Regions from separate parts of the Streptomyces sp. NPDC050560 genome, predicted to be linked through region 2. Evidence: riboswitches for the same ligand, from Rfam matches in the RefSeq annotation. Region 2 holds a riboswitch; the other holds the start of a gene.
What was found. A riboswitch is a leader RNA that binds a small molecule or an ion and turns the genes downstream of it on or off. The one in region 2 is predicted to bind S-adenosylmethionine.

Region 1 (8,578 bases), on a different contig from region 2:
CGGGGTGAGGTTGCGCACCTTCTCCACCACGACGCCGCCCTCAAGGCCGGCGTTCACGGCGATCTGCTTCAGCGGGGCCTCAAGCGCGAGCTTCACGGCCTGCGCGCCCGTGGCCTCGTCGCCCTGGAGCTCCAGCTTCTCGAACACCGAGGTGGCCTGGAGCAGGGCCACGCCGCCACCGGCGACGATGCCCTCCTCGACGGCCGCCTTCGCGTTGCGCACGGCGTCCTCGATGCGGTGCTTGCGCTCCTTCAGCTCCACCTCGGTGGCGGCGCCGGCCTTGATGACGGCCACGCCGCCGGCCAGCTTCGCGAGGCGCTCCTGGAGCTTCTCGCGGTCGTAGTCGGAGTCGCTGTTCTCGATCTCGGCGCGGATCTGGTTGGCCCGGCCGGTGACCTGGTCCTTGCTGCCCTTGCCGTCGACGATGGTGGTCTCGTCCTTGGTGATGACCACCTTGCGGGCGCTGCCCAGCAGGTCGAGGGTGGCGTTCTCCAGCTTGAGGCCGACCTCCTCGGAGATGACCTCGCCGCCGGTGAGGATGGCGATGTCGCCGAGCATGGCCTTGCGGCGGTCGCCGAAGCCGGGGGCCTTGACGGCCACGGACTTGAAGACGCCCTTGATCTTGTTGACGACGAGGGTCGAGAGGGCCTCGCCCTCCACGTCCTCGGCGATGATCAGCAGCGGCTTGCCGGACTGGATGACCTTCTCCAGCAGCGGCAGCAGGTCCTTGACGTTGCTGATCTTGGAGTTGGCGATCAGGATGTACGGGTCGTCGAGGACGGCCTCCATACGCTCCATGTCGGTGGCGAAGTACGCCGAGATGTAGCCCTTGTCGAAGCGCATGCCCTCGGTCAGCTCCAGCTCAAGGCCGAAGGTCTGGGCTTCCTCGACGGTGATGACGCCTTCCTTGCCGACCTTGTCCATGGCCTCGGCGATCAGCTCGCCGATCTGGACGTCAGCGGCGGAGATGGAGGCGGTGGAGGCGATCTGCTCCTTGGTCTCCACGTCCTTCGCCTGCTCCAGCAGGGCGGCGGAGACGGACTCGACGGCCTTCTCGATGCCGCGCTTCAGCGCCATCGGGTTGGCGCCCGCCGCCACGTTGCGCAGGCCCTCGCGGACCAGCGCCTGGGCGAGGACGGTCGCGGTCGTCGTGCCGTCACCGGCGACGTCGTCCGTCTTCTTCGCGACCTCCTTGACCAGCTCGGCGCCGATCTTCTCGTACGGGTCCTCCAGCTCGATCTCCTTGGCGATGGACACACCATCGTTGGTGATCGTGGGCGCGCCCCACTTCTTCTCAAGGACGACGTTGCGGCCCTTGGGGCCCAGCGTCACCCTCACGGCGTCGGCGAGCTGGTTCATGCCGCGCTCAAGGCCGCGCCGTGCCTCCTCGTCGAACGCGATGATCTTGGCCATGTGAAGTGGTCCTCCCGGACAACAGAGGTCTCCCCACCGCCCGTAGAGCGTGGGGGCGGATTGCTCCGGACCGCGCTGGCGCCCGCGACGGACGGTCCTTTGGGCGGTGGTCCTGGTGCGACCACGCGGCCCGGTGAACCTCACCGACCCGGTCCTTCTTTGTCACTCTCACCTTCAGAGTGCTAACGCCAATGATTAGCACTCGACCGGGGGGAGTGCAACCTCCCCCTGCCCGGGGGACATCCGGCGGACACCACTCGGAAGGGGGACGCCAAGAGGAGGAAGGAGGCACAGGGGCGTGTGGGACGCAGGGGGCGCAGGGGGCGTGGGCGCTGCGGGGGCGCGGTGTGCGAGGCGGGGCGCCGTGGGCGCGCGGCGGGACCCGGGAGACCGGGCCGGGGCGGCGCGGCCGGGAGCGTCCGGGCAGAACGAAAGCCCGCATTCCCCTGGAGGAATGCGGGCTCCGTTCGAACGTCGCTGTTTATCAGTCGGCGCTTCAACCAGCCACACGGACCATATCGGCCTGCGGCCCCTTCTGGCCCTGCGAGATCTCGAACTCGACCCGCTGGCCTTCTTCCAGGGTGCGGTAACCGTCCATCTGGATCGCGCTGTAGTGGACGAAAACATCCGCACCACCGTCGACCGCGATGAAGCCGTACCCCTTCTCCGCGTTGAACCACTTGACGGTGCCCTGAGCCATGCCTAACTCCCCTATTACTGGCCCTTGCGCAGGACCGCACTTCGCGGACCCGGGTCAGACCTCACGCCCCAACGGTTGGGGGTGTGCGCCGGAACGCGTCGACCGCGGCTGAATGTATCTGTCCAACTGCCGTCTGCAACAGGTCAATCGGACGAGAAATCTGGGCAGCACTGATCGGAAGTACCGGGAGAAATAGTGAAAATTAGGGGCAAGTCGGGCCCGGCAAAAGCCATAAACGGCTTAAAAAGGCGAGGCACTTTGGCTGTTTTCTGTCGTCACACAACAGCGCTCAGTACGCGGTCTCCGGGGTCCGATGCCGCGCGTTCCCCAACCTTACCGCCTTCAACCATAGAGAATTGCACCTTCCGTTTCGCCCTCGGGGGGCGTGTCAGGCGCGCCGCCGGTCGTTTTCCGGTCCGGCCGTGGGCCGCGGACACCACGGCCCGCCGCCCCCCCGCCCCCCGTCCGCGAACACCCCGCCGTCCCCCCGCCGATGACGCCGCCGCCCCCGCAACCGCGGCCGTAGACCCGGCGGTTCCGGGGGCGGTGCACACCTGCGGGGCTCTCAGCCTCCGGCGACCGCGGGGATGATCGAGATGCCGGCGCCGTCCGGGGTGGGGGTTTCGAGGCCCTGCTCGAAGCGGACGTCGTCGTCGTTGACGTACACGTTCACGAACCGGCGCAGCTTCCCCTCGTCGTCGAGGACGCGGGCGGCGATGCCGGTGTGGTTGGCCTCCAGGTCGGCGATGACCTCGGAGAGGGTGGCGCCCTGCGCGGGGACCTCGGCCTGGCCGCCGGTGTAGGTGCGCAGGATGGTGGGGATGCGGACGTTGACACTCATGGCGATAGACCTTCCTGGGACATACGGGGGGGGAACTGCGGTGCTCAGCCGACGAGTCCAGCCGCCCTGAACGCGTCGAGGCTCGGGCGGATGGTGGCGGTGGGTCCCGTGGTCGGGGCCACGGCGTCGAGGGTCTTCAGGCCGTCCCCGGTGTTGAGGACCACGGTCGTCAGCTCCGGGTCGAGGACGCCCGCGGCGACGAGCTTCCTGGTGACGCCGACGGTCACGCCGCCCGCGGTCTCGGTGAAGACGCCCTCGGTGCGGGCGAGCAGCTTGATCGCGTCGACGACCTCGGCGTCGGTGACGTCCTCCACGGCGCCGCCGGTGCGGCGGGCGATGTCCAGGACGTAGGGGCCGTCGGCGGGGTTGCCGATGGCGAGGGACTTGGCGATCGTGTCGGGCTTCTGCGGGCGCACCACGTCGTGCCCGGCCTTGAAGGCGGTGGATACCGGGGAGCAGCCCTCGGCCTGGGCGCCGAAGATCTTGTACGGCTTGTCCTCGACGAGGCCGAGCTTGATCAGTTCCCTGAGCCCCTTGTCGACCTTGGTGAGCTGGGAGCCGGAGGCGATGGGGATGACGAGCTGGTCGGGCAGCCGCCAGCCGAGCTGCTCGCAGACCTCGTAGGCGAGGGTCTTGGAGCCCTCCGCGTAGTACGGGCGGAGGTTGACGTTGGTGAATCCCCAGCCCTCGCCGAGCGGGTCGCCGATCAGCTCGGAGCAGAAGCGGTTCACGTCGTCGTACGTGCCCTCGATGGCGACGAGTTCCCCGCCGTAGACGGCGGCCATGACGATCTTGCCCTGCTCCAGGTCGTGCGGGATGAACACGCAGGAGCGGAAGCCGGCCCGGGCCGCGGCGGCGCCGACGGCGCCCGCGAGGTTGCCGGTGGAGGAGCAGGAGAGCGTGGTGAAGCCGAAGGCGCGGGCGGCCTCGACGGCCTGGGCGACCACGCGGTCCTTGAAGGAGTGGGTGGGGTTGCCCGAGTCGTCCTTCACGTACAGCCCGCCGGTGATGCCGATCTCGGCGGCGAGCCTGTCGGCCTTGACGAGCCGGGTCCAGCCGGGGTTGAGGTTGGGCTTGTCCGCGACGTCGGCGGGCACCGGCAGCAGCGGTGCGTAGCGCCAGAGGCTGGCGGGGCCCGCCTCGATGCGCTTGCGGAGCGCCTCGGGGTCGCCGAGCGGCAGGTCGTAGGCGACTTCGAGGGGGCCGAAACAGCTCTGACAGGCGAAGACGGGGCCGAGCGGCACGCGCTCGCCGCACTCGCGGCAGGAGAGCGCGACGGCGGGGCCGAGGTCGACGGTCCCGGGGATGTCCGCGGCGGTGGCGGCGGGTGGTGTGCTGGCGTCGGACTGCGCAGCCATGATGGCGAGGCCCTCTCTCCTCATCTTTCCCGTGACGCATCTCGCCACGAGACGGAATTGGCACCTTCCCTAGCCGGGAGCCTCGCCGCGTCGAGACCGACGTGGAACGCGAGACCGGCTGGAGGGTTGCCGGGGCTTCAACGGGCCGTATCCCTCTGCCCCTCTGGATGAGCGGTATGGCACCGGGAGACGAGAAGTTTCCCGGGCGTTTGTCAGCTATCAGGACGCCCCCGACATACGGAGGCCATCCGCGTTGTTCAAGACTGTAACCGAAGGCCCCGAGTGTTGAGATAGCCGTCCGCACCGCGAGATGGGTCACAGTGTGCCGGTTCCGGCCGCCGGGCAGGGCGCCGTGCGCGCGGGGGCGCGACGAGACGTGAGGAGTGCGCGAACCGTGCTGGAAGAAGTCGAGCGCTGGCTGGACCGACGCTCCTGGGTGGCAGGCGACCTGTCGCCCGCGCGGCTCGCGGCGGCCAAGCGGGCCGCGGGCAGCACGGTCAGCGTGGTGCTGCCCGCGCTCGACGAGGAGGCGACCGTGGGCGCGATCGTGCGGACCGTGCGCCGGGAGCTGATGGGTCCCGGCGGCCTGGTCGACGAGCTTGTGGTGGTCGACTCGGGCTCCAGGGACCGTACGGCGCGGGTGGCGGCGCGCGCGGGCGCGCGGGTGGTGCACCGGGACGGCATCCTGCCCGCGCTGCCCGCCGTGCCGGGCAAGGGCGAGGTGCTGTGGCGCTCGCTGCTGGTCACCGGGGGCGACATCGTCTGCTTCGTGGACGCGGACCTGCGCGAGTTCTCCGCCGACTTCGTCTCCGGCATCGTCGGGCCGCTGCTGACCGACCCCGGGGTGCAGTTCGTGAAGGCGGTATACGACCGCCCGCTCGGCTCGGAGCCAGGACAGGGCGGCCGGGTGACGGAGCTGGTGGCGAGGCCGCTGCTGAACATGCACTGGCCGCTGCTGGCCGGTTTCGTACAGCCGCTCGGCGGCGAGTACGCCGCCCGGCGTTCACTTCTCGAACGCCTGCCGTTTCCCGTCGGGTACGGCGTCGAGCTGGGGCTGCTCGTGGACGCGCTGCACACGGTCGGGCTCGACGCGCTGGCACAGGTCGACGTCGGGGTGCGCAGGCACAGGCACCAGGACAGCCAGGCGCTCGGCAGGATGGCCGCCGCGATCTACAGGACCGCGCAGGTGCGGCTGGCCAGGGGCCATCTGGTGCGGCCCGAGATGACGCAGTTCGTCAGGGAGGAGGGGCGCTTCGCGCCCCGCTCCTACCCGGTGGACACACAGGAGCGGCCCCCCATGCTGACCGTCGGCGAGTACGCCGCGCGGGGGGCCGAGGGGTCGGGGGTCGGGTAGACCTGGCGGGGGCGCCCGGCGCGCCCCTTGCGGCGCGCCGGCGCGCGAGCCCCCTACTCCGCCCTGACCAGCAGGCGGGGGTGGATCAGCGGGCCCCCGACGGCGATGACCACGGCCATGCCGACCGCGACCACCAGGTCCGCGTTGTCCACCTTGTCGCGCAGCAGCGCGGAGGCGGCCAGGGTCACCACGAGCAGCACGAGCTTGGCGACGACGAGGCGCGGGTACGCCAGCGTGAGCTGCCCCGGCACCGGCGGGTGCTTGCGGCGCATCCTGCCGAGCACGAGCGGCGCCACGACGAACAGCAGCACCAGCAGCTTCAGCGCGTGCTCCCACAGCGGCTCGCCCTTGTGCCACACCCAGAGGGCGCCCATGACCAGGCCGACGATCAGATATATCCGCCGTACCGCCCTGGGGTCGGTCAGCACGTCCGCGCCCCCGGCCTGTCCCCTGTTCGCTCCCATGTCCCCCACCGATTCCGTAGACCTCGCGTCGCGATTCATTCCGTCTCCCCCTGGCCTTCCTGGTCGTCCTGGTCGCCCTGGTGTTCCTGGTGTTCCTGGTGTTCCTGATCGCCTCGGCCGCCCTGACCGCCGGGGTCTTCCTGCCGCTCGGGAGCGGGCGTCGTCGCCGCGACGCCCGCGAACATCCAGCGCACCGCCTGCCCGAGCAGGTCGAAGGGGACGGTCTCCGGGTCGAGCAGCCGCTGCCGCACCATGCCGTGGAACAGCGCGAGGACGATCGTGGCCAACCGCTCGGCGTCGACCGCGCCCTGGCGGTTGATTCTGGCGAGGCCCTGCTCCATCGACTTGACGAGCCGGTCCTGCGGCTCCCGCATGGCCTCCGCGAAGGTGTCCATGGTCTGCGGGTTGCGCACCGCGTACAGCCAGAACTCGACCTGGAGCAGCGCGAACTCGCGGTCGCCCTCGGTGGCGCGCTCCAGCAGTCCGCCGAGGGTGCGCATCCGCTCCTCGACGCTGACGTCGACGGCGCCCATGATCAGGTTGCTGCGGTCGAGCTGGTCACTGGCCCGCGCCCTGATCAGCTCGACGAACATCTCCTCCTTGCTGCCGAAGTTCGAGTACACGGCGCCGACCGAGTAGCCGGCCGACTCCGCGATCTCCTCCACCGACGAGCCGGCGAAGCCCTTGCGGGCGAAGGTGCGCGCCGTCGCGTCCAGCAGCAGGGCTCTGGTGCGCGCCTTCTGCTCGGCGCGGGTGAGCCGCCTGGGGGGCCGCTTCCCCGCATCCTCGGCGCGGGCCTCCTCCACGGCGGCCCGTCGATCGCGTTCACTATCCATGTAATGGATGCTATTCAGATAATGCCCACTATGTCAATTGGGATAGCGGTCGCTATGTCAACGCGTGAACGGGTGAGCCCCGTGGTGCGTTCAAGCCGTGTAGTCGCGCATGCGTTTGAGTGCGGGGCGGGGTGGCTAGGGTTCGCCGTATGGCGTCACAGCAGCGTGCTCAGGTCCTCGTCGCGTCCAACCGCGGCCCGGTCTCGTACGCGCTCAGGGAGGGATCGCTCCAGGCCAGGCGCGGCGGCGGCGGTCTCGTCTCGGGCCTCTCTGCGATCGGTCCTGACGCGGACGCGCTCTGGGTGTGCGCCGCGCTCGGCGAGGGCGACCGTGAGGCGGTGCGGCGCGGCGGCGGCCTGCTCGACCCGGCGGACTCGGGCGGCCAGCGGGTGCGGATGCTCGGCATCCCGGAAGACGTGCACAAGGACGCCTACAACGGCATCGCGAACTCGGTGCTCTGGTTCGTCCACCACCTGCTGTACCAGACCCCGCTGGAACCGGTCTTCGACGCGGAGTTCCGCCGCCAGTGGGCCTCGTACGAGGCGTACAACCGCGCCTTCGCCGAGGCACTGGCCGAGGACGCGGCGGACGGGGCCGCGGTGCTGGTGCAGGACTACCACCTGACGCTGGTGCCGGGGATGCTCCGCGGACTCCGCCGCGACCTGCGCATCGGGCACTTCTCGCACACGCCATGGGCGCCGCCCGAGTACTTCGCGATGCTGCCCGACGACATCGCGCGCCAGGTGCTCGGCGGCATGCTCGGCGCCGACCGGCTCGGCTTCCTGACGCACCGCTGGGCTGCGGCGTTCACGGCATGCTGCGAGCGCTTCGCGGACGGCCCTGGCGCCACCGAGGTGGGGGTGCACGGGCTCGGCGCCGACCCGGAGTTCCTCAGGGAGCGCTCCCGGCGGCCCGACGTCGACGAGCGGATCGCCGCGCTGCGCGAGGAGATCGGCACGGGGCCCGACGGGCGCCCCCGCCGCGCGCTGGTGCGGGTGGACCGCACCGAGCTGTCCAAGAACATCGTCCGGGGCCTGCTCGCGTACGAGGCGCTGCTCGACGAGCATCCCGAGTGGCGCGAGCGCGTGGTGCACGTGGCGCTGGCCTACCCCTCCCGGCAGGACCTCGCCGTCTACCGCGACTACACCGCCGAGGTCGCCCGCGTCGCCGACCGGGTCAACGCCCGCCACGGCACGCCAGGATGGACACCGGTCGCCCTGCATGTGAAGGACGACTTCGCGCGCTCGCTCGCCGCGTACCGGATCGCCGACGCCGCCCTGGTCAACCCGATCAGGGACGGGATGAACCTGGTCGCGAAGGAGGTCCCGGTGGTCTCCGACGCCGGGTGCGCGCTCGTGCTCTCCCGGGAGGCGGGCGCGTACGAGGAGATGGGCGAGGACGCGATCACGGTGAACCCCTACGACGTCTCGGCCACCGCGCACGCGCTCCACGAGGCGCTTTCGCTGCCGGAGGACGAGCGCGCGGAGCGCACCAAGCGGCTCGCCGCCGCGGCCACCGCGCTGCCCCCGGCCCGCTGGTTCCTCGACCAGCTCGACGCGCTGCGCGCCACGGAGGCGGGCGCGGGGACGGGTTCCCATGGCGGCTGAGGAGG
Region 2 (8,578 bases):
GCCGCTGGGGCGAGCGAACGTCCCGCCCCCGCCCGCCCGTTCGGGCGGTGACACGCGCGGCGCCCCCGGCCGTGGTGGCCGGGGGCGCCGTGGGGAAGTGCGGGGGCGCGGCGGTCAGATGCGCACGCCGAACTCGAACGGCATGGCGCTCAGCGACTCGTAGCGCACGGAGGCGCCGGTGTGCGGGGCGTGCAGGATCTGGCCGTTGCCCGCGTAGAAGCCGACGTGGCTGAGGTCGCCGTAGAAGAGCACGAGGTCGCCGACCTGGAGCTGGCTCTGCGAGTAGATGCGGGTGCCCGCGTTGGCCTGCGCCTGGGAGGTGCGGGGGATGGAGACGCCCGCCTGCGCGTAGGCCCAGGAGGTGAGCCCCGAGCAGTCGAAGGAGGAGGGGCCTGCCGCGCCGTAGACGTAGGGCGAGCCGATGACGCTCTGTGCCGCGGCGTAGGCGGAGCCCGCGCGCCCCGAGGGGGCCTTGGCGCCGGTGCCGATGGCGGTGCGCTCGCTGTCCCGGCTGGCGCGGTTCTCCTGGTCGTCGAGCTGCTGCTTCTCCTTGGCGGTCAGCGTGTTGAGCAGCTTCTGCGCCTCGGCGAGCTTGTCCTTGACCTGGGTTTTCTTCTTCTTGAGCTGGGTGCGGGTGGTGGAGAGGTCCTCAAGCTTCTGGGACGCCTCCTTGCGCTTCTGGGCCAGGGAGCGCTGCTTCTCCTGGATCTTCTTCAGCGCCTCGACCTGCTGTCCGCTGAGCTGGTCGAGGGTGGACGCCTTGTCGAGGTAGCTGTCCGGGTCGGAGGAGAGGAAGAGCTGCACGGAGGGGTCGATGCCACCGGAGCGGTACTGGGCGTTGGCCAGTGAACCGAGGCCGTCGCGGAGGTCGTTCAGCTCCCCCTGCCCGCGAGCGACGGTGTCCTGGAGGTCGCTGACCTCCTTCTCCAGCTTCTCCTGCTTCTCCTTGGCCCCGTTGTACTTCTCGGTGGCCTTCTCCGCCTCCTCGTAGAGCTTGTCGACCTTCGACTTGACCTCTTCCTTGCTCGGCTTGGGATCGGCCTGGGCGGTCTGCGAGGTCAGGGCCACCGCCGCTGCGGCGGTGAGGGTGAGCACGCTCACGCGGGCGCGGCTCGCCTGCTTGGGTCGACGGTGGGACGCCACGAAGGCGGTCTCCTTCTTCCTTCGACCGCCTCCGAGATGCCGGAAGGCGGTGAACTCCACCGGCGCTCCCGCTGAGCGACCAACCGAGCGGAGGTTCGAGGCCAGACCCTAGTGACCTTCTTGTGATCAGTTCAAATCCCGATGGGAAAAAACTCTGTTGCGAAGCTCATTCTTTACTCATAACTCACTGCCCGTGATCCCAATCTGACCAAATGTTGCCCGCATTAGGCAGTAATTCGGGCATACGAGCCACACGTTACTGATGGTGCTTAGGTGACCGTCCGGGTGATCATGGGCTCACGGCGGCGGAGCGAACGGCTCCGGTCGGAATGCGTTTAAGAGTCAACAGCAAACAGACAAAAGGGAGTCGGGGGCTCCGGGAACGGAGCGGCGCTCAGCCGTGCGACAGCCGCTTCAGCAGCACCGCGGACGCGACGGGGCGCGCGCCCGCCTTCGCCACGCCGTCCGCGACCTCACGGTCGGTCGACACCACGATCACCGGGCGGCCCGGCGGCTCGGCCCGCACCAACTGCCTGATCAGCTCGTCCGCGGTGACCCCGGGCTTCGAGAACAGCACCCGTACCCCGCGCGGCGGCGCGAGCAGCACGGGCGCCGCAAGCTCCGCGCCGTCGAACACACAGGTGACCTCGGCGCCCGTCTGTACCGCGAGGAGCGAGAGCGCGCCGAGCAGCCGCAGCCGCTGCTTGTCCAGCGGCATCTGCGGATAGCCGGTCTTGGTCACGTTGTAGCCGTCGACGACCAGATGGGCCTGGGGCAGTGCCAACAACTGGTCGAGAATGGCCGGATCGTGCTCCGACAGGGCGCGTGCGGCGATGTCCTTCGGCGTCATACGCCCCGGCTCCACCGCGTCCACGGTCTGCGCGGGCAGCGTCGACACCGGCGGCAGCGCCAGCTCCCTGCGCAGCCCCTGGGCGGCGCCGAGCAGGGTGTCGAGCAGCAGCCGCACCCGCATGTCCTCCATGCTGCGGCCCTCGCGCGCGGCCCGCCTCGCGGCTTCGAGCGCCGCCTCCGCCTCCCCCAGGCGCGCCTTGAGCCGCCTGGTCTCGCTCTCGGCGGCGGACAGTTGGGACTGGCTCTCGGTGCGCGCCGCCTCCGTCTCCAGACGGGCCTTGCGCACGGCGGCCTCGCCGCGCCTGATGTCGCTGAGCGCGGCGCGCAGCTTGCGGTGCAGCGCCTCGCCCTCCCTGCGGGCCGCGTCAAGCTCCTCGCGCAGCGCCTCCGACTGCCGCCGCGCGCCCTCCCTGGCCTCGGCCAGCTCCTCGCGCAACTGCCGCAGTTCGGCGCGGGTGCGGTCGTCGGCGCGCTCCGCGTCGGCACGCTGCACCTCCTCGCCCGCCGCCGTGACCAACTTCACCCAGCCGGTGGGCCGCAGCACATACGCCGCGGCGGCCACCTCAAGGGGGTCGGCCGCCGGGGGCGGGGTGCCGGAGTCCAGGGCCCCGCACAGCTCGGGCTCGGCCTCCCGCAGCCGCTCCGCGATGCGCTGCCTGAACAGCGGCTCGCTCTCGACCGCCGACGCCATCGCGTTCCCCGCGAACTTCGCCCGCCTGCTCGGCGTGAAGCGCGCGTACTGCCGGAGCTGGGTGGGCAGTTCGGCGACCGTGAGCCCGCCGAAGCCGTCGGATACGATCCGCACGACCCTGCGGCGCACACCCTCGGGCAGCGGGCGGTCGAGCACCTCAGCGGTGCCGTCGTCCGGCTCCCCGCCTGCGCTCTCCACCATCCGTCACCCCACTTGCTCAGTGGCGCCGCTCCCGGGGGAGACGGCACCGCGCGTCTTCACGGAACAGGTCCACCGCGGACCGGCTCCCGGCCGCCCCGTCGCCGCGCCTTCCGTACGGCGCTTCGCGACGATGGTCTCATCGGCCGCCCTTCGCTCTGCTGTTCTCTCTCCGCTCGCGGCCGCGCCGCCCCGAGCGCCACCCGGGCGCGGACGGCGCACGCCGTGGTGAGACCATACGCACGGCGCACGCCTCCCGGGTTTCCCGTGTTCGGATGTTTACTCGGCACACCGCGGCGCGGGCCGCCGTGGGCCGTCTCCGGTTGCACGGCGCGTTCGGCTCGTAACCCTACGGCCTTACCCGCGGCCCGCGCTCGGGTGCGGCGCACGGCGAGGCGCGGCGCCGCGGCGGTCCCGCTGCGCCATGATCGGTCCGTGATCGGCAGGGGACGCGGCCGCGAGGGCCTGGTGACCGGCGCGCTCATGCTGGGCTGTGTCCTGGCGTTCGTGCTCGGCCCCGCCACGGGCTTCGGGCACGGCGACGCGGCGGCCAGGGACCTCGCGGCGCACGCGTACTACGACCACTGGGGCGTCGTCCCCGCCCGGCTGCTGCACGGCCCCGTGCGCGGCGCCTGGACCCTGGTCACCGCCCTGTTCGTGCACGGCGGCTGGCCGCACCTGCTCGGCAACATGCTCTTCCTGTACGTCTTCGGCGCCCTGGTCGAGGAGCGCCTCGGCCGGCTGCACTACGCGCTGTTCTACGTGGCCGCCGGCGCGCTGGCGCTGCTGGGGTACGCCCTGGCGAACGGCGGCTCGCAGCAGGCGCTCGTGGGCGCCTCCGGGGCGATCTCGGCGGTGCTCGGGGCGTTCCTGCGGCTCTTCCCCGGCGCCCGGGTCACCAGCCTCTTCCCGTTCCTGTTCTTCCTGCCGCTGCGGTTTCCGGCCTGGGTGGTGCTGCCGTTCTGGCTGGCGTTGCAGTGGCTCGCGGCCCGGGGCGCGGACGGCGCCGCGGGCGCCGGAGGGGTGGCCTACCTGGCCCATCTGATCGGCTTCGCGCTGGGCTTCGGGTACGCGTGGACCGTGTACGGGCGCGGCGCCGGACGCCGTGCGGGCGGATACAGTGGTACGCCAGCCAGGGCGAGCGAGGGAGACAGCGCACCGTGATCACCGCGATCGTGCTCATCAAGACCAGCGTGGACCGCATCCCGGAGATCGCCGAGTCGATCGCCGCGCTGGACAGCGTCAGCGAGGTGTTCTCCGTGACCGGCACCTACGACCTGATCGCGATGGTGCGGGTGGCGGCCCACGACGAACTCGCCGACATCATCCCGGGCCGGATCAGCAAGATCCCCGGCGTGGTCGCCACCGACACCCACGTGTCGTTTCGCGCGTACTCCCAGCACGACCTGGAGGCCGCGTTCTCCATCGGCCTCGACTCCTGACCCGGCGCAGGCTCAGCCGCAGCCGCGCGCCGGGGCACGCTCAGCCGCGGCCGCGCGCCGGGCGCCAGTGCCCGTCCTCGACCACGTAGTCGAGCCGCGCCCCGCGCCGCACCAGCTCCCCCACGGCCCGTACGAAGCGCTGCACGTGCTCGTCCGGCGTCCCCACGCCGAAGCTGACCCGTACCGCCCCCGAGGGCGCGTCGCCGCCGCACTCCCCAGCCGCGCCGTCCACCAGCGCCCTGACCAGCGGGTGGGCGCAGAAGAGGCCGTCGCGCACCCCGATGCCGTACTCGGCGGAGAGCGCCGCGGCGAGCCTGCCGCCGCTCCAGCCCGCGACCACGAACGACAGCACGCCCACCCGGGGCGCACCGGGTCCGAACAGCGAGAGCACCCGCACCCCCGGCACCGCCGCGAGCCCGTCGGCGACCCTGCGGACCAGGGCGTCCTCGCGCTCGGCCAGCGCGTCGAAGCCGGCCTCGGTGAGGGCGGTGCAGGCGGAGGCGATGGCGTGGGCGCCGATGACGTTGGGCGAGCCCGCCTCGTGCCGGGCGGCCCCGTCGTGCCAGACCACGTCGAGGCCGCCGCCGCCCTCGCGGGTGACGACCTGCCGTGAGGCGCCGCCGCCCGCCAGGTACGGCTCGGCCTCGGCGAGCCAGTCGGCGCGCCCGGCGAGCACCCCCGAGCCGAAGGGCGCGTACAGCTTGTGGCCCGAGAAGGCGACCCAGTCCACGTCGAGCGCGGTGATGTCCACGGCGCGGTGCGGGGCGAGCTGGGCGGCGTCGAGGACGATCCGCGCCCCGTGCGCGTGCGCCACCGACGCCAGCGCCGAGACCGGCCACAGCTCGCCGGTGACGTTGGAGGCGCCGGTGACGCAGACCAGCGCGGGCCGCGTCCTGTCCCGGTCGGCCAGCGCCTCGTCGAGGGTGCGCACCGCCTGCTCGTGGCTGCGGGGCGCGGGCAGGCAGACGGTGCCGTGGCCGCGCCAGGGCAGCAGCGCCGCGTGATGCTCGGTCTCGAAGACGAAGACCTGGCAGCCGCGCGGGAGCGCGCCCGCGAGGAGGTTGAGCGAGTCGGTGGTGGAGCGGGTGAAGACGACCTGGTCGCCGGGGCGGCAGCCGAGGAAGCGGGCGACGGTGGCGCGGGCGTCCTCGAAGAGCCGGGTGGAGAGCTGCGAGAGGTGGCCCGCGCCGCGGTGCACGCTGCCGTAGTACGGGGCGTAGGCGGCGACGTCGTCCCAGACGCGGCGCAGCGCGGGGGCGCTCGCGGCGTAGTCGAGGGCGGCGTAGGTGGTCTCACCGCCGGTGGCGAGCGGGACGCGGACGTCGTGGCCGAGGACTGCGAGCGGGAGCAGCGGCGCGAGGGCACGGGCGGGGGCGACGGGGGCGGCGGTGGACACGGATGTACCTCTCCTGGGGCCAAGGACCCCTGGGGGGTCCGCGCTTGCCGCGTCACCTTGCTGTGAGGCGGCCTGGTCTTCACCCGGGGGCACCCCGCCACGGACGGAGGGTTGCCGGACAGCGGGCCGGGGCCGTGTCGCTGTCACTCTTGACCTGCCGAAAAGTATGCCAGGTTCCCGCGGCGGCTTGGCAAGCGGTTCCCACATACCGGACTCATGGCGCGGGCGAGGGGGGCGCACGCGCCCACCCGGCACCGGGGCCGTGGCACGCGCCACGGCCCCTGGAGCTAGGGCGTGTCGTTTGGATCTTCGTGGACCAGGGTGCGGCGTCAGATGCTGGGGGTACCTCCCACGCCCTTCGGGCTGTGGGGGAGCATCGCAAGGCGGAGGATCGTCCTCGTACTGGGCGTACGTGGACGGTCCGACAACGCGGCGAGGTGCCGTAGCTGGCGTCGCGCCCCCGCGAAGATCCGAACGACACGACCTAGTTGGTGGCGGCCACCCACCGTTCGAGGCAGCGCCGCGCCGCGCCGCTGTCGACCGACTCGGCGGCGCGCTCCATGCCCGCCCTGATCTGGTCCTCAAGGGAGGCGGCCGTGGGGGCGAGGGCGACCAGGGCGGCCGCCGAGTTGAGGAGGACCGCGTCGCGCACGGGCCCGCGCTCGCCCGCGAGCAGCCGCCGTGCCACGTCCGCGTTGTACGAGGCGTCGCCACCGGCCAGCGCCTCCACGGGAACCAGGTCGAGCCCCACGTCACGGGGGTCGAAGGAGGTCTCGGCGACGGCGCCGTCCCTTATCACCCAGACCCGGGAGGTGGCGGTGGTGGTCAGCTCGTCCAGGCCGTCGTCGCCGCGGAAGACCAGCGCGGAGCAGCCGCGGGCCGCGAGCACCTGCGCCACGATGGGCGCCACCCGGGCGTCCGCGACACCGGTGGCCTGCGCCTCGACCTTGGCCGGGTTGGTCAGCGGGCCGAGGAAGTTGAACACGGTGCGGATGCCGAGCCCGGCGCGCGCGGCGGCGACATGGCGCAGCGCGGGGTGGAACTTCACGGCGAAGCAGAAGGTGATCCCCGCCTCCTCCGCCACCCGCGGCACCCGGGCGAGCGGCAGCTCCAGGTTGACGCCCAGCTTGCCGAGCACGTCGGAGGCGCCGCTGAGGGAGGAGGCGGCGCGGTTGCCGTGCTTGACGACCTTGGCGCCGGTGCCCGCGACCACGATGGCCGACATGGTGGAGATGTTGACCGTGTGGGCGCCGTCGCCCCCGGTGCCGACGATGTCCACGGTGGGTCCGGGGACCTCGATGACGTGGGCGTGCTCGTACATGGCGCGGACGAGTCCCGTGATCTCTGTCACGGTCTCGCCCTTGGCGCGCAGCGCGACCGCGAACCCGGCGATCTCCACGTCGGTCGCCTCGCCGCGCATGATCCGGTCCATGGCCCAGGCGGCGGTGTCGACGTCCAGGTCGTGGCCGTCCAGCAGCTCGTTCAGCACCAGCGGCCAGGACGGGCCCGCCGCGGTGCCGCCTCCAGCGGGTGTCACAGCGCTCATCTGCCGCTCCTGATGCCGTACGGGTGGGGAGGGTCCCCTGGTGCCACCCTATCCAGCCCCGGCACGCGGAAGGGCCCCGTCCGCTGTCACGGCGGACGGGGCCCTGCGGTCGCGGCGGAGGGCGGTCAGTGGTGGCCGTGGCCGCTGGTGATCTCCTGGTACTCCTCGGCGGTCGGCTTGGGGATCTGGTTCCCCTCGCCGTAGTAGCCCTTGGAGAGCCTGGAGCGCACCCGGGTGCCGCGCGAGACCTGCCGCTCGACCCCGTTGTCGTCGACGCCGGAGCCGACATCGAGGGGCTTGTACTGCTCGTGCGCGGTGAGGGTGTGCAGCTCGTCCGCGTCCAGCGGCTCGTGGACCTCGATGAACTCACCGTGCGGCAGCCGCTTGATGATGCCGGACTCGCGCCCGTGCAGCACCTTGTCGCGGTCGCGGCGCTGGAGGCCGAGGCAGATCCGCTTGGTGATCAGGAACGTGACGACCGGCGCCACGAAGAAGGCGATCCGCACGAACCAGGTGATCGAGTTGATCGACAGGTGGAAGTGCGTGGCCCACAGGTCGTTGCCGCCGCCGATCATCAGCACGAAGTACCAGGTGATCCAGGCGACGCCAAATGCGGTGCGGGTCGGCACGTTCCGCGGCCGGTCCAGGATGTGGTGCTCGCGCTTGTCCCCGGTGACCCAGGACTCGATGAACGGGTACACCGCGATCGCGGTGAGCACCACCGGCAGCAGGAGCAGCGGGATGAACACCCCGAGGACGAGGGTGTGCCCCGCGACGTTGATCTCCCAGCCCGGCATGGCGCGGATCAGCCCCTCGGCCATGCCCATGTACCAGTCGGGCTGGGCGCCCGTGGAGACCTGGTCGGGCTTGTAGGGGCCGATGGACCAGATCGGGTTGATCGAGGCGATCGCCGCGAGGATCGCGATGACACCGAAGACCAGGAAGAAGAAGCCGCCCGCCTTGGCCATGTAGACCGGCATCAGCGGCATGCCGACGACGTTCTTGTTGGTCCTGCCCGCGCCCGCGAACTGGGTGTGCTTGTGGTAGAAGACCAGGATCAGGTGGCCCACCACCAGGCCGAGCATGATGCCGGGCAGCAGCAGGATGTGGACCGAGTAGAACCGGGCCACGAAGTCGCCGCCGGGGAACTCCCCGCCGAAGAGGAAGAACGACAGGTACGTGCCGACGATCGGCACGGACAGGATCGCGCCCTCCATGAAGCGGACGCCCGTGCCGGACAGCAGGTCGTCGGGGAGCGAGTAGCCGGTGAACCCGGTGAACATGCCGAGCACGAACAGCAGGAAGCCGAA

Region 1: it holds a riboswitch for S-adenosylmethionine, as region 2 does, so the genes downstream of both, thrC (threonine synthase) here and ACIBIW_RS15950 (aminotransferase class V-fold PLP-dependent enzyme) in region 2, are expected to answer to the same signal.

Annotation. Positions count from the first base shown of each region.
Region 1 is NZ_JBITGT010000008.1:183,072-191,649, reverse strand. It holds gene groL (chaperonin GroEL) at 1-1,413, opposite strand, end outside; gene ACIBIW_RS20195 (cold-shock protein) at 1,910-2,113, opposite strand; gene ACIBIW_RS20190 (MoaD/ThiS family protein) at 2,679-2,954, opposite strand; gene thrC (threonine synthase) at 2,999-4,312, opposite strand; SAM riboswitch class I at 4,330-4,486, opposite strand; gene ACIBIW_RS20180 (glucosyl-3-phosphoglycerate synthase) at 4,707-5,666, shown strand; gene ACIBIW_RS20175 (hypothetical protein) at 5,720-6,130, opposite strand; gene ACIBIW_RS20170 (TetR/AcrR family transcriptional regulator) at 6,166-6,966, opposite strand; gene ACIBIW_RS20165 (trehalose-6-phosphate synthase) at 7,116-8,573, shown strand; gene ACIBIW_RS20160 (DUF3263 domain-containing protein) at 8,563-8,578, shown strand, end outside.
Region 2 is NZ_JBITGT010000006.1:270,428-279,005, forward strand. It holds gene ACIBIW_RS15930 (NlpC/P60 family protein) at 115-1,143, opposite strand; gene ACIBIW_RS15935 (NYN domain-containing protein) at 1,538-2,887, opposite strand; gene ACIBIW_RS15940 (rhomboid family intramembrane serine protease) at 3,368-4,048, shown strand; gene ACIBIW_RS15945 (Lrp/AsnC family transcriptional regulator) at 4,045-4,326, shown strand; gene ACIBIW_RS15950 (aminotransferase class V-fold PLP-dependent enzyme) at 4,367-5,722, opposite strand; SAM riboswitch class IV at 5,758-5,877, opposite strand; gene trpD (anthranilate phosphoribosyltransferase) at 6,207-7,268, opposite strand; gene ACIBIW_RS15960 (cytochrome bc complex cytochrome b subunit) at 7,394-8,578, opposite strand, start outside.